Regions from separate parts of the Mesorhizobium sp. WSM4983 genome, predicted to be linked through region 2. Evidence: predicted binding sites of a transcription regulator. Region 2 holds the regulator's gene; the other holds the start of a gene.
What was found. Region 2 encodes PhoB, which activates phosphate uptake and scavenging genes when phosphate is short. Its sites were predicted from a motif close to TGTCATNNANCTGTCAT; they were not measured.
Positions count from the first base shown of each region.

Region 1 (7,292 bases), on a different contig from region 2:
GCCGGGAGGTGCCATCAGCCAATACGTCGAAACTTTGCTGATTGTCCATGATGTTGCCGAGCATGATCTGGCCAAGCACCTGTTCATGCACAGTCGGATTGGTGATCGGCACCAGGGTCTCGACGCGGCGGTCGAGATTGCGCGGCATGATATCGGCCGAGGAGATGTAGACGACCGCTTCGTCGGACGGCAGACCGTGGCCGTTGCCGAAGCAGTAGATGCGGCTGTGCTCAAGGAAGCGGCCGACAATCGACTTCACCCGGATGTTCTCGGAAAGACCCGGCACCTGCGGCCTCAGGCAGCAGATGCCGCGCACGACGAGATCTATCTCGACGCCGGCGCGGCTGGCGTCATAGAGAGCGTCGATGACGGTCGGATCGACGAGCGCGTTCATCTTCATCCAGATACGGGCCGGCCTGCCCTCGAGCGCATGGGCGATCTCCTCGGCGATGTGCCTCAGGATGCGGTCGCGCAGCGTGAACGGCGACACCGCAAGACGCATCTCCTCGGCAGGCTCGGCGTAGCCGGTGATGAAGTTGAAGATCTGCGCGACATCGCGCGCGATCGTCGGGTCGGTGGTGAAGAAGGACAGGTCGGTGTAGATGCGGGCGGTGACCGGATGGTAGTTGCCGGTGCCGAGATGTACGTAATTGCGCAGCCGGCCGTCCTCGCGGCGGACCACCAGCGACATCTTGGCGTGGGTCTTCAACTCCAGGAAGCCGAATACGACCTGGACGCCGGCGCGCTCGAGGTCGCGCGCCCAGCGGATATTGGCCTCTTCATCGAAGCGCGCCTTGAGCTCGACGAGCGCCGTCACCGACTTGCCGGCCTCCGCCGCGTCGATCAACGCCCGCACGATCGGGCTGTCGTTCGAGGTGCGGTAGAGCGTCTGCTTGATGGCGACGACTTCCGGATCGGCCGCCGCCTGGCGCAGGAACTGCACCACGACGTCGAAGGATTCGTAGGGGTGGTGGACGATGATGTCCTTCTCGCGGATGGCGGCCAGGCAGTCGCCACCATGCTCGCGGATGCGCTCGGGAAAGCGCGGGTTATAGGGCGTGAATTTGAGGTCGTCGCGCGGGATGGCGACGATCTCGGAGATCTGGTTGAGCGCCAGCGGCCCGGTGAGCACGCTGATGCGGCTCGACGACACTCCGAGCTCGCCGGCGACGAAGTCGCGCAACTCGGCCGGCATCAGCGTGTCGAATTCGATGCGGATGACGGAGCCGCGGCGGCGGCGCTTCAGCGCCGTCTCGAACAGGCGAACGAGGTCTTCCGATTCCTCCTCCACCTCGATATCGCTGTCGCGGATGATGCGGAACGTGCCCGAGCCCTTGACCTCATATCCAGGGAAGAGCTTGCCGATATAGAGGCCGACCGCCTCCTCCAGCGGGATGAAGCGGACATGATGCTTGCGGTCGGGCAGACGGATGAACCGCCGCAGCGCCACCGGCAAGCGCAAGAGCGCGCTCATCTCCTCGCCGTTCTTGCGGTGGCGCAGCTGCAGCGCCATTGAGAAACCGAGATTGGGGATGAACGGAAACGGGTGCGCCGGGTCGATCGACAGCGGCGTGAGCACCGGGAAAACCTGACCCTGGAAATGCTCCTCCAGCCAGGCCTTCTCGTCCTTGGTCAGGCCGTCGCGGGGGATGCTTTCGATGCCTTCCTTGTTGAGCAGCTCCATCAGGGCCGACAGGCTCTTCTGCTGGTCTTCCTGCAGGCGCTCGACCTCGCGCAGCAATTGCTCCAACTGCTGCTCAGGCGTGCGGCCGTCCGGGCTCTTCAACGCGATGCCCTCGCGCACCTGACCGGCGAGGCCGGCGACGCGCACCATGAAGAACTCGTCGAGGTTTGCGGCCGAGATCGACAGGAAGCGGACGCGCTCGAGCAGCGGGTGATGCTCGTTCAGCGATTCCTCGAGCACCCGGCGGTTGAACTGCAGCCAGGAAAACTCGCGGTTGACGAAACGGTCTGGATTGCCGCCGTCCGGGCTCGCCGCCTCGACGGTGATGAACTCGCTCTGCACCGGCTTCAGTTCGTTCATGGTTCCTGCTCTTGGCCACAACGTCGTTCTTTGAGCGCCATACGCCGCCGGACGCGCTATGCACGCTCTAACACGCTTTTATGACGCATGATGTCACGGAATCGCTTCGTTTCCGGCCTCATGCGCTTAACCGGCTCAACTTATCCTCTGCCAGCCTTTTGCGACAGTTTCATTTCATCGATCTTGCAAACCGGCCGGTTATGATCCAGATGCAAACGGGCCGAACTGAAGGAGACGACGATGGCAGGCGGTACCATTCCCCATTTCCAGAACGACGCGGGCCATCCGGCGATCGATATCGGCGTCAAGGAATTCATGTGCACCGGCGCCAACCCGCCTTTCGACCACCCGCATGTATTCCTCGACATGGGCGACGACAATGAAAAGGTCTGCCCTTACTGCTCGACGCTCTACCGCTATTCGCCGAAGCTGAAGGCGACGGAAACCGAGCCTGCCGGCTGCCTCTATATCGACCAGGCCGCCTGATCGCGGATCTGGGTGACCGCTAGACCATGGAGGAGGCGCGGTCCCGGCAGGTCGTCATCGCCGGGGCCGGTATCGCCGGACTGACGGCAGCTCTTGCCTTTGCCGAACACGGCCATGCCGTCACGGTGCTGGAACAGGCCAGCCAGCTCGAAGCGGTGGGCGCGGGCATCCAGCTTTCCCCCAACGCCACCCGTATGCTCAGTCGGCTCGGCGCGCTCGACCGGTTGCGGCTGAGCGCGATCCGCCCGGAAGCGGTGGTGCTGAAGGGCGCTGCCACCTTGCGCGAACTGGCGCGCGTGCCGCTCGGCCAGGCCGGCGAAGAGCGTTGGGGCGCGCCCTATCTGGTGGCGCACCGCGCCGACCTGCAGGCGGCGCTGACGGCGCGGATGGCGGAGCATCCTGAAATCCAACTCGTCACCGGCGCGCGGGTAACGGACGTCGCTGTTCACCCGCAAGACATCGCCGTCGCCGCCGAAACGGATGGCGGCAGCATCGAGGCCGCCGGCGGCCTGCTGATCGGCGCGGACGGCGTCTGGTCGTCGGTTCGCAGGCTGCTTGCGGGTCGAGAGCCGGCCTTCGGGAAGAACCGCTTCTCGGGCGAGCTGGCCTGGCGCGCAACGGTTGCAGCGACAAGCGCCGCCGGCCAGGCTTTTGCAGCAATCGCCGCCGGCGACTGCATCACCGCCTTCCTGCATCCCGGCTTCCATATGGTCGCCTATCCGGTGAGCAAAGGCAGCGCCTTCAATCTGGCCGCCTTCACCAAGGGCGAGCGCATCGCCGAAGGCTGGTCCGGCCATGCCGATCCCGCCATTCTCGCCAGCGCTATGCGCGGCACGTCGCCCGCGCTGGCGAGACTCGCCGCGCTCGCCGGGCCTTGGACGGCGTTTCCGATCCACACCGTCGAGCAGGCTCGCTGGACGATGCCGCAGGTAGCCCTGATCGGAGACGCGGCGCACGCCATGACCCCGTTCGCGGCGCAGGGCGCGGCGATGGCGATCGAGGATGCCGCGACGCTCGCCGATCTGGTCGCCGACTTCCCCGGCGATCGGCGGCAGAACCTCTCCACATGGGAAAATCTCAGGCGGCCGCGCATCGAGAAGGTGCTCAGACGCGGCGCACTCAACCGCATGGCCTGGCACGCATGGGGCCCGGTTGCGATCGCGCGCAACCTGGTGCTGGCGACGCGCCCGGCGGAGAAGCTCGCGGGAGATTTGGACTGGCTCTATGGCTGGGAGGAGCGGAACAGGCGGTGAGGCGTTCGCTGCAGCGGTGTCCTGCACGACCGCCAATGCTACCGCGCCTCGACAACTATGGAAGCGAGACCGGCAGCGCGCTTCACCAACCGGTCGCTCAAAAGCCCGGCCGTTGGCGGCCGGGCTTCTCGAATTGGCGTCAGAAGCTCAGTGCAGGATCTGCGACAGGAACAGTTTCGTCCGCTCATGGCGCGGATTATCGAAGAACTCGGCCGGCGTGTTCTGCTCGACGATCTGGCCCTGGTCCATAAAGATCACCCGGTTGGCGACCTTGCGGGCAAAGCCCATCTCGTGGGTGACGCACAGCATGGTCATGCCTTCTTCGGCAAGGCCAACCATCGTCTCCAGCACTTCCTTGATCATTTCCGGGTCGAGCGCCGAGGTCGGCTCGTCGAACAGCATGATGCGCGGGTTCATGCAGAGCGAGCGGGCGATCGCCACGCGCTGCTGCTGGCCGCCGGAGAGCTGTCCAGGATATTTGTTGGCCTGCTCCGGGATCTTGACGCGCTTCAGGAAATGCATGGCGATTTCCTCGGCCTGCTTCTTCGGCGTCTTGCGCACCCAGATCGGCGCCAGCGTGCAATTCTCCAGAATGGTGAGATGCGGGAACAGGTTGAAGTGCTGGAACACCATGCCGACCTCGCGGCGCACCTCGTCGATCTTCTTCAGATCGTTGGTGAGTTCCTTGCCGTCGACGATGATCTTGCCCTTCTGGTGCTCTTCCAAGCGGTTGATGCAGCGGATCATGGTCGACTTGCCGGAGCCGGACGGACCGCAGATGACGATGCGCTCGCCGCGCATCACCTTGAGGTTGATGTCCTTCAGCACATGGAACTCGCCATACCATTTGTGCATGCCGACGATGTCGATGGCGACATCTGTCGTCGAGATGTGCATCTTCTTGGCATCGACCTTGAGGTCTTCCGCGCTGACGGCGTTTTCGGTGGCCATAGCCAATTCCCCTTTTTATCGTTTGTAGCCGGTGTCCAGCCGGCGCTCGGTGTACATTGAATAGCGCGACATGCCGAAGCAGAACAGCCAGAACACGAAGGCGGCGAAGATCAAGCCGGACTTCGGGGTCTGCGGCGTCGCCCAGTTGGGATCGGAGAAATTCTGCTTCACCACGCCGAGCAGGTCGAACATCGAGATGATGAGCACCAGGCTGGTATCCTTGAACATGCCGATGAAGGTATTGACGATGCCGGGAATGACCAGCTTCAAGGCCTGCGGCAGCACGATCAAGCCCATCTTCTGCCAATAGCCGAGGCCGAGCGAATCGGCGCCCTCATACTGGCCCTTCGGGATCGCCTGGAGGCCGCCGCGCACCACTTCCGCCATATAGGCGGCGGCAAACAGCGACACGCCGATCAGCGCCCTGAGGTACTTGTCGAAGGTAACGCCCTCGGGAAGGAAAAGCGGCAGCATGACGCTGGCGAAGAACAGCACGGTGATCAGCGGAATGCCGCGCACCGTCTCGATGAAGACGACGCAAAGCCATTTGACGATCGGCATCTGGGAGCGACGGCCGAGCGCCAGAGCGATGCCCAGGGGCAGCGACACGGCCATACCAACGAAGGAGAGACTGAGCGTCACCAGCAGCCCACCCCAGCGCGAGGTCTCGACATGCGGCAGGCCGAACACGCCGCCGACCAAAAGGAAGTGGGCGACGACCGGCAGCACGAGGAAGAGCAGGATGGCGTTCAGCCCCTTGCGCGGCACGCGCGGGATCAGCATAGGCACCAGCAACACCACGAACAGGATGGCGACCAGGATAGGCCGCCAGCGTTCCTCGATGTGATAGGTGCCGAACATGAACTGGCCGAACTTGGCGTTGACGAAAGCCCAGCAGGCGCCGGTCCAGCCGTCGGGCTGGATGCCGCCTTGCGAGACGGTGGCGCAGACCGTGCGGTCCGGCCCGGTCCACACTGCGTTTATGAAGGCCCAGTTGATGACCTGCGGCAGGATCCAGGCGACTATGGCGATGCCGAGGATGGTCAGGATAGTGTCGCCAACCGAGGCGGTCAGGTTCTTGCGCACCCAGGCATAGGCGCCGCGCTCGCCAGGAGGCGCCGGCTGCGCCAGCGTCATCTCGGTGCGCACCCAGGACATGTCGTGTTCCTGCATGGCTCTACCTCTCCACCAGCGCCATTCTGGCGTTCACCACGTTCATCACCGCAGAGGTGACGAGGCTCAGCACCAGATAAGCGATCATCATGAGGAACACGCCCTCGACCGCCTGGCCGGTCTGGTTGAGCACCGTGCCGGCGGTGGCCGTCAGATCGGGGTAGCCGATGGCGATCGCCAGCGAAGAGTTCTTGGTGAGGTTCAGATACTGGCTGGTAAGCGGCGGGATGACGATGCGCATCGCCTGCGGGATCACCACCAGGCGCAGGATCGGCCCGGAGCGTAGGCCGAGTGCAGCCGCCGCTTCGCTCTGGCCTTTGCTGACGCCCTTGATGCCGGCGCGCACGATCTCGGCGATGAAGGCGGCCGTGTAGAAGGAAAGCGCCAGCAGGAGCGACAGGAACTCAGGCTTGATCTGAAATCCGCCCGTCAAATTGAAGGTCGACTGCTTCGGGAAGTCGAAGGTAAGCGGCATGCCGGCGAGCAGGAAGGCGAGCACAGGCAGTCCGACGATCAGGCCGACCGAGGTCCAGAACACCGGGAATTGCTGGCCGGTGGCCATCTGCCGCTGGCGCGCCCGGTGCGCGACAAACCATGCCATGGCCAGCGCTACGACAAATGCAACCAGGATCAGCCAGGAGCCGTCGCCCCAGATGCCGCGCGGAAAATAGAAGCCGCGCTGGTTGAGGAAGGAGCCGAACGGCAGGTGATAGCTCTCGCGCGGCGGCGGCAGCACCGCGAGCACGCCCGAATACCAGAAGAAGATGACCAGCAGCGGCGGGATATTGCGGAAGATCTCGACATAGACCGTGCAGATCTTACGGATCAGCCAATTTTGCGATAGCCGGCCGATGCCAATGATGAAGCCGACTATGGTGGCCAGGACAATGCCGGCGGCGGCAACGATGATTGTGTTGAGCAGGCCGACGATGAGCGCACGGCCATAGGTTGCGTCCGACGTATAGGCAATCGGCGTGTCGGAGATATCGAAACCGGCCCTGTTCCTGAGGAACTGGAAGCCTGAGGCGATGTGAAGGCGCTGGAGGTTCTCGATGACGTTGTTGACGATCCACCAGATCGAGACGAACAGAAGAATTACGACCAGCGTCTGAAAGAACAGGGCGCGTATTTTCGGGTCATTGATGAAGGAGCCGCGACCCGGCTCCTGCCGAAGGATTTCCTGCGAAGCCATAGACGATCCCCTGAAAAGAGAAACCGGGAGGCAGACGACCTGCCTCCCGGATCACATTTCAATCAGCGAACCGGCGGACCATATTGCAGGCCGCCCTTCGTCCACAGAGCGTTGATGCCGCGCGCGATCTTGAGCGGGCTGCCCGAGCCGACATTGCGCTCGAACATTTCGCCGTAGTTGCCGACCGCCTTGA
Region 1 is NZ_JARTVM010000004.1:371,604-378,895, reverse strand. It holds gene P9254_RS15915 (RNA degradosome polyphosphate kinase) at 1-2,044, opposite strand, end outside; gene P9254_RS15910 (zinc-finger domain-containing protein) at 2,285-2,530, shown strand; gene P9254_RS15905 (FAD-dependent monooxygenase) at 2,557-3,783, shown strand; gene P9254_RS15900 (amino acid ABC transporter ATP-binding protein) at 3,931-4,734, opposite strand; gene P9254_RS15895 (amino acid ABC transporter permease) at 4,750-5,907, opposite strand; gene P9254_RS15890 (amino acid ABC transporter permease) at 5,912-7,099, opposite strand; gene P9254_RS15885 (amino acid ABC transporter substrate-binding protein) at 7,162-7,292, opposite strand, start outside.
Region 1: a site for PhoB is predicted at 2,205-2,221, ahead of P9254_RS15915 (RNA degradosome polyphosphate kinase). Genes of this name have one in related genera too.

Region 2 (7,292 bases):
GGTGTTCACGGAAATGACGCCGCCGCCCGGCGACGCCGGCGGCCTGCTCAACGCCATTTACGGCAGCATCGTGATGACCGTGATCGGCATCGTCGTCGGCACGCCGATCGGCGTGCTCGCCGGAACCTATATGGCCGAGTACGGGCGCTTCTCGCGCCTCACGACGGTGGTGCGCTTCATCAACGACATCCTGTTGTCGGCGCCATCGATCATTGTCGGCCTGTTCGTCTACGAGCTGATAGTGCGGCCGATGGGTCATTTCTCGGCGATCGCCGGCGCGGTGGCGCTGTCGATCCTGGTGATCCCCGTCGTCGTGCGCACCACCGAGGACATGCTGAACCTTGTGCCCAACGCGCTGCGCGAGGCCGGCACCGCCATCGGCGCGCCGCGCTGGGTGGTGATCCGCTCGGTCGCCTATCGCGCCGCACTGTCCGGCATCGTCACCGGTATATTGCTGGCGATCGCCCGGATTTCGGGCGAGACGGCGCCGCTGCTCTTCACCGCGCTCAACAACCAGTTCTGGTCGAGCAATCTCAACGCGCCGATGGCCAGCCTGCCGGTGACCATCTTCCAGTTTGCGCTGAGCCCTTATGAGGAATGGCAGCAACTGGCCTGGACGGGCGCACTGATAATCACCCTGACGGTTCTCGGGCTGAGCATCTTCGCCCGCAGCCTTACCGGACGCAGAGAGGACAGATGAAACCGATGTTGTCCACCGACCTGAACGTAGCCGAGACGACCGCCGAGAAGGCCAAGATCGAAGTCAAGAACCTCAACTTCTACTATGGCCAGTCGAAGGCGTTGAAGGACATCAACCTGTCGCTGCCCGAGCGCAGCGTCACCGCCTTCATCGGACCTTCGGGCTGCGGAAAGTCGACGCTGCTGCGCGTGCTCAACCGCATCTACGAGCTCTACCCGAAGCAGAGCGCCGAAGGCCAGGTGCTGCTCGACGGCAAGAACATCCTCGACCGTTCGCAGGACCTCAACCTGCTCAGGACCAAGATCGGCATGGTGTTCCAGAAGCCGACGCCGTTCCCGATGTCGATCTACGAGAACATCGCCTTCGGCGTCAGGCTGTATGAGAAGATAAGCAAGGCCGAGATGGACAATCGCGTCGAACAGGCGCTGAAGCGCGCCGCGCTGTGGAACGAGGTCAAGGACAAGCTCAACGCCAGTGGCCAGAGCCTTTCGGGCGGCCAGCAGCAGCGGCTCTGCATCGCCCGCACCGTGGCGGTGAAGCCGGAGGTCATCCTGCTCGACGAGCCGGCATCGGCACTCGATCCGCTCTCGACCGCCAAGATCGAGGAGCTGATCGACGAGCTGCAGGCCGACTACACGATCGTGATCGTCACCCACAACATGCAGCAGGCGGCGCGCGTGTCGCGGCAGACGGCGTTCATGTATCTCGGCGAGCTGATCGAATTCGACCGGACCGAGAAGATCTTCACCTCGCCCCGCGAGAAGCGCACGCAGGACTACATCACCGGCCGCTTCGGCTGAGTTCATACGAGGACATAACCATGGCCCATACGGTCGCTTCCTTCGACGAGGATCTGAGGCAGATCAGCCAGCTTATCCGCGACATGGGCGATCTTGCCGGCTCGATGGTCGGCGCGTCGACCAAGGCTCTGCTGAATTCCGACAACGCGCTGGCGCAGCGCGTGGTCTCCGACGATGCCATCATGGACGCGCGCCAACGCGAGCTCGACGATCGCGCCATCACGCTGATTGCCAAACGCCAGCCGATGGCCGACGACCTGCGCAGCGTCGTTGGCGCCATCCGCATGGCCGGCGATCTCGAGCGCATTGGCGACCTTGCCAAGAACATCGCTAAGCGCGTCGGCTCGGTCGGCGTCAGCGCCGCGCCGCGCGACCTTTCGCACTCCATCGATTCGATGGCGCAGCTGGTGCTGATCCAGGTGCAGGGCGTGATCGAGGAATACGCGGCCGGCGACGCCACGGCGCTCGCCAAGCTCCGCAACGACGACGAGCGCATCGACGTCAAATACACCGCCGTCTTCCGCGAGCTCCTGACCTACATGATGGAGGATCCGCGCAACATCACGGCTTGCACGCATCTGTTGTTCTGCGCCAAGAATCTGGAGCGCATCGGCGACCACGTCACCAACATCGCCGAGAACGCCTACTATGTGCTGACCGGCACGCAATTGCCCGCGAATCGTCCTAAGCAGGACGAGACGACGATGTCGGCGCCGGCGGCCTGACAGCGAAGGTGCCTGCTATATGATCGCGCCACGCATCATGGTGGTGGAGGACGAGGAACCGCTGGGGGTGCTGCTCCGCTACAACCTCGAATCCGAGGGCTATCAGGTCGAGGTGGTGACCCGCGGCGACGAGGCCGAGATCCGCCTGCAGGAGAATGTACCCGACCTTCTGGTGCTCGACTGGATGGTGCCGGCGGTGTCCGGCATCGAGCTTTGCCGGCGCCTCAGGATGCGGCCCGAGACCGAACGCCTGCCGATCATCATGCTGACCGCGCGCGGCGAGGAAAGCGACAGGGTGCGCGGCCTCTCGACCGGCGCCGACGACTATCTGGTCAAGCCGTTCTCGACGCCGGAATTCATGGCCAGGGTCAAGGCGCTGCTGCGCCGCGCCAAGCCGGAGGTGCTGTCCAGCGTGCTCAAGGTCGGCGACATCGTGCTCGATCGCGAATCGCATCGCGTCTACCGCAAGAAGAGCGAGATCCGGCTCGGCCCGACCGAGTTCAGGCTGCTGGAATTCATGATGCGGCATCCCGGCCGGGTGTTCTCGCGCAGCCAGCTGCTCGACAATGTATGGGGCGAGACGATCTATATCGACGAGCGCACCGTGGACGTGCATGTCGGACGCCTGCGCAAGGCGGTCAACAACGGCCGGATGCCGGACGTCATACGTACCATCCGTGGGGCGGGCTACGCGATCAGGGAAGATTAGATCCAGGGCACCGAAGGTCTGACGGGTTCTATCTGCGCTGGCGGGTTATCGAGACGCTGGTGCTTCGCCGTCCACGGGCGGAGCACGAAGCGTCGCGACGCGCGCAGACCCGACGATCCACGCGACTTCCACGCGCCGCGGCGGTGCAGAAATTCTGCTCCGCTCATCCGACGATTGAGGTAATGGCATGGATTCCAGGGTCTCCGCGACGGAGCTTCGCTCCTGCTCCGCCCTGGAATGACGAAGCTGCGGGGCCTTCGCTAATCTCCGGCGTCTGCAGGACGCACAGAAGACAACGATCGCTATCGAAGCTGCTCAGGCCACGTTCTTGCCCGCTCTTGCCTGCACGCCCGGGGCGAAAATCTCCTGGTCGACGAAGGTCAGCGCGCGCACGGCGCAGCCTTCGCGGATCAGCGGCAATTCGTTCGGCTCGGTATCGAAGGAGATCGAATTTGAATGCTGGCCGCCGGCGGTCTGGGCGATCGCCTCGCGCAGCGCCGGCTCGATCAGGTCGAAGGCGGCGGCGCTGACGCCGACCATGGCGACCGGCGCCGGGTCGATCAGCGCGAACAGGCTGCCGAGGCCGAAGCCCAGCGCCTCCCCGGCCCGGCGATAGGCCTCGCGCTCCGGGCCATCTGTCTCGCGCGCCTTGGCGGCGAGCGCCCGCATGTCGGCGTCGCCGACATCGATCGGCTCGGCGTCCTCGCTCATCTTCATGGCGCTGCGCCAGATGGCGTAGTTGCCGGCATAGGCCTCGACGCAGCCGCGGCGTCCGCAACGGCAAAGCGCGCCGCTCGGACGATGGATCATGTGGCCGAACTCGCCGCCGGACGAATGTGTGCCGGTGAACAGCTCGCCCTTCAGCACCAGGCCCATGCCGATGCCGTGCGAGAGCAGAATGGCGATGAAATTGTCGCGATAGCGGTGGGGATCGCGCCACTGCAGCGCCACAGCCATCATGTTGCAGTCGTTTTCCATGGTGGCCGGAATGCCGAATTCCTTTTCCAGGATGTCGGCGAAGGGAATGTCGGTCAGCGGCGTGATCGGCGACCATAGCATGGCGCGGGCATGGGAATCGGTGATGCCCTGGATGCCCATGGCGATGCGGGCGACGCTGCCGACGTCGAGGTCCGGATCGTCCAGCCGGCGCCGCACGATCGCCAAGCATTCGCCGATCAGCTCGTTGCGCGGTATGGTGAGCGTATCGAGGCGGCGCTGCTCCTCGGCGATGACCTGACCCGCATAATCAATAACGGCGACCGAGAGGAAATTGAGCGACAGCACCACCGTTACCACCGCCGCCGCCTCCGGCTTGAGCGCGAGGCCCACCTGTGGCCGGCCGCGCTTCAGAGACGCGGTCTCGCTCGGCTTGCTCTCGGCCAAGACGCCTTCCTGGATCAGGTCGGAAGAGATCGCCGAAATGGTCGAATGGCTGAGCCCGGTGGTCGCGGCGATTTCCGTGCGCGACGGCTGGCCGGCCCGGCGCACGGCCGAGAGCACCATGGCGCGGTTGCGCCGGCGCAGATCGTCGTGGCGGATTCCGACCGACATTTTTGTCTCCTCCCAGTCAGCGCGGCCTCTCGATCATGCACAGGACTCGGCGACGCGCCAGATCGGTTCAGTCCCGCACGCCGGCACCCGAACCGTCCTGGTCTTACAAGTTTCGGTGGACCGGGCTGCGCCTCCTCCCGAACTGTTCCGCGATAGTGGCAGAAGCGGTCGGCACTGTCATTATTTATTGCGGGTCTCGAAAAAAGTACGTGACCACCTCAAAAACCGTCAGAATTGCAGTTGACAGCGCTTTAGCGTTAGATCAGTATTTTTTCGAGGCTCGAAAAAAAGCCTCATCGCCTTCGGGCCAGTCTGGGTCGCGCCGCGAGGGGCGCAGGGAGGATATCATGAAGAGATTCGCAGCCGCCATTCTGGCGGGCGTCGCCATGTCGTTGACGTTGGTGTCGGTCGCGCAGGCGAAGGACAAGGTGATCGGCGTTTCGTGGTCCAATTTCCAGGAAGAGCGCTGGAAGACCGACGAAGCGGCGATGAAGAAGGCGATCGAGGCCGCCGGCGACAAGTACATATCCGCCGACGCACAGTCCAATCCAGGCAAGCAGCTGACCGACGTCGAAAGCCTGATCTCGCAGGGCGCGAATGCGTTGATAATCCTGGCGCAGGACGCCTCCGCCATCGGGCCGGCGGTGCAGAAGGCACTCGACGAAGGCATTCCGGTCGTCGGCTACGACCGCCTGATCGAGAACAAGGACGTGTTTTATCTGACCTTCGACAACAAGGAAGTCGGCCGCATGCAGGCCCGCGAGGTGTTCAAGGCCAAGCCCGAGGGCAATTACGTCTTCATCAAGGGCTCGGGCGCCGACCCGAACGCCGATTTCCTGTTCTCCGGCTCGATGGAAGTGCTGAAGGAAGCCATCGACAGCGGCAAGATCAAGAATGTCGGCGAGGCCTATACCGATGGCTGGCTTCCCGCCAATGCGCAGAAGAACATGGAGCAGTTCCTGACCGCCAACGACAACAAGGTCGACGCGGTGGTGGCGGCCAATGACGGCACCGCCGGCGGCGTCGTCGCGGCTCTGACGGCGCAAGGGCTGGCCGGCACCGTTCCGGTCTCGGGCCAGGACGGCGACCATGCCGCGCTCAACCGCATCGCGCTCGGCACCCAGACGGTGTCGGTGTGGAAGGACGCGCGCGAGCTCGGCAAGCACGCCGCCGAGATCGCCTCGCAGCTCGCCGACGGCAAGAAGATGACCGACATCGCGGGCGCCAAGGACTTCACGACGCCTGGCGGCAACACCGTCAAGTCGCTGTTCCTGACCCCGGTCGCGATCACCAAGGATAATCTCAACCTCGTCATCGACGCGGGTTGGATCAAGAAGGATGAAGTCTGCGCGGGCGTTGCCGCCGGCAGCGTCGCGGTCTGCAACTAAGCTGGCCGTCAGGTTCAAACGCAGCGCCGCGGCCCGACAGCCGCGGCGTTTCTCCAAAGGCTTTCGGGCGTACTGAAGCCGGAGACCATTGGGGCAGTTCACTGTCCGGCAGGATCGCCGAACTGCTCCAGCCGTTTGTTTCCGCGCAATTCCAGGCGGCCACGCACTTTTCCTGGAATTGCTCTAGCATCGTGGTCCGGCATCCGCGCCAGACGGCAAGCCGGTGGGAGGAGATCATGACCGATACGACCTCTGATACGCCGGCCAACCCGCCGGCGGATCGCGCGCGGGCTTCCGAACTGAGCACCGTCGGGCGCTTCCTCAAGGCGACCGAGCTCGACACCCGCATGCTCGGCATGGTCGGCGCGCTGCTGATCATCTGGATCGGCCTGCATGTCATCTCGAGCCTGCGGCTCGGCGTCAATCCGCTCGATTTCGACAGCCGAACGTTCCTGACGCCGCGCAACCTGTGGAACCTGTCGGTGCAGACCTCGGCCGTGGCCATCATGGCTTCCGGCATGGTGCTGGTCATCGTCATGCGCAACATCGACCTCTCCGTCGGATCCGCCGAGGGTTTGATCGGCATGGTGATGGGCTTTGCCCAAGTGCATTTCCTGGTACGAATGGTTGGGCTCGAGCTTGGCAATCCCTGGATCTGGGTGCTGGCACTGTTGATCGGCCTGGCGCTCGGCCTGCTGATCGGCGCCTTCCAGGGCTTCGTCATCGCCTATCTCGAAGTGCCAGCCTTCATCGTGACGCTTGGCGGGCTGCTGGTCTGGCGCGGTGCTGCCTGGTGGGTCACCAGCGGCCAGACGGTGGCGCCGCTCGATGCCACCTTCCAGCTGATGGGCGGCGGACCAGCCGGCTCGATCGGCGCCAGGTGGAGCTGGATCGTCGGCGCCGTCGCCTGTGTTGCCGTGGTGTTTGCGCTGTTCAACGGCAGGGTGCAGCGCAAGCGCTTCCGTTTTCCGCTGCGTCCGATCTGGGCCGAGACGCTGCTCGGCGCGGTCACCTGCGGCGTGATCATGGGCGCGGTGTGGCTGGCCAATTCCTATCCGTGGCCGGTCGGCATCGTGAACCGCTATGCCGCCGCCAAAAACCTCACCGTCCCCGAAGGCGGCCTGTTCATTGCCCACGGCATCGCTATTCCGGTGCTGATGGCCATCGCCGTCGGCCTCGTCATGACTTTCATCACCAAGCGTACTCGCTTCGGCCGCTATGTCTTTGCCATCGGCGGCAATCCGGAAGCGGCCAACCTTGCCGGCATCAACACGCGCTGGATCACCATGAAGGTGTTCATGATCATGGGTGTGCTGGCGACGATCGCCGCGGCGATCTCGTCGGCGCGGCAGAATTCGTCGACCAATGCGCTCGGCACGCTGGACGAGCTCCTGGTCATCGCCGCGGCGGTCATCGGCG
Region 2 is NZ_JARTVM010000002.1:525,738-533,029, reverse strand. It holds gene pstA (phosphate ABC transporter permease PstA) at 1-700, shown strand, start outside; gene pstB (phosphate ABC transporter ATP-binding protein PstB) at 697-1,500, shown strand; gene phoU (phosphate signaling complex protein PhoU) at 1,521-2,225, shown strand; gene phoB (phosphate regulon transcriptional regulator PhoB) at 2,245-2,934, shown strand; gene P9254_RS09815 (ROK family transcriptional regulator) at 3,250-4,485, opposite strand; gene xylF (D-xylose ABC transporter substrate-binding protein) at 4,833-5,873, shown strand; gene P9254_RS09805 (sugar ABC transporter permease) at 6,110-7,292, shown strand, end outside.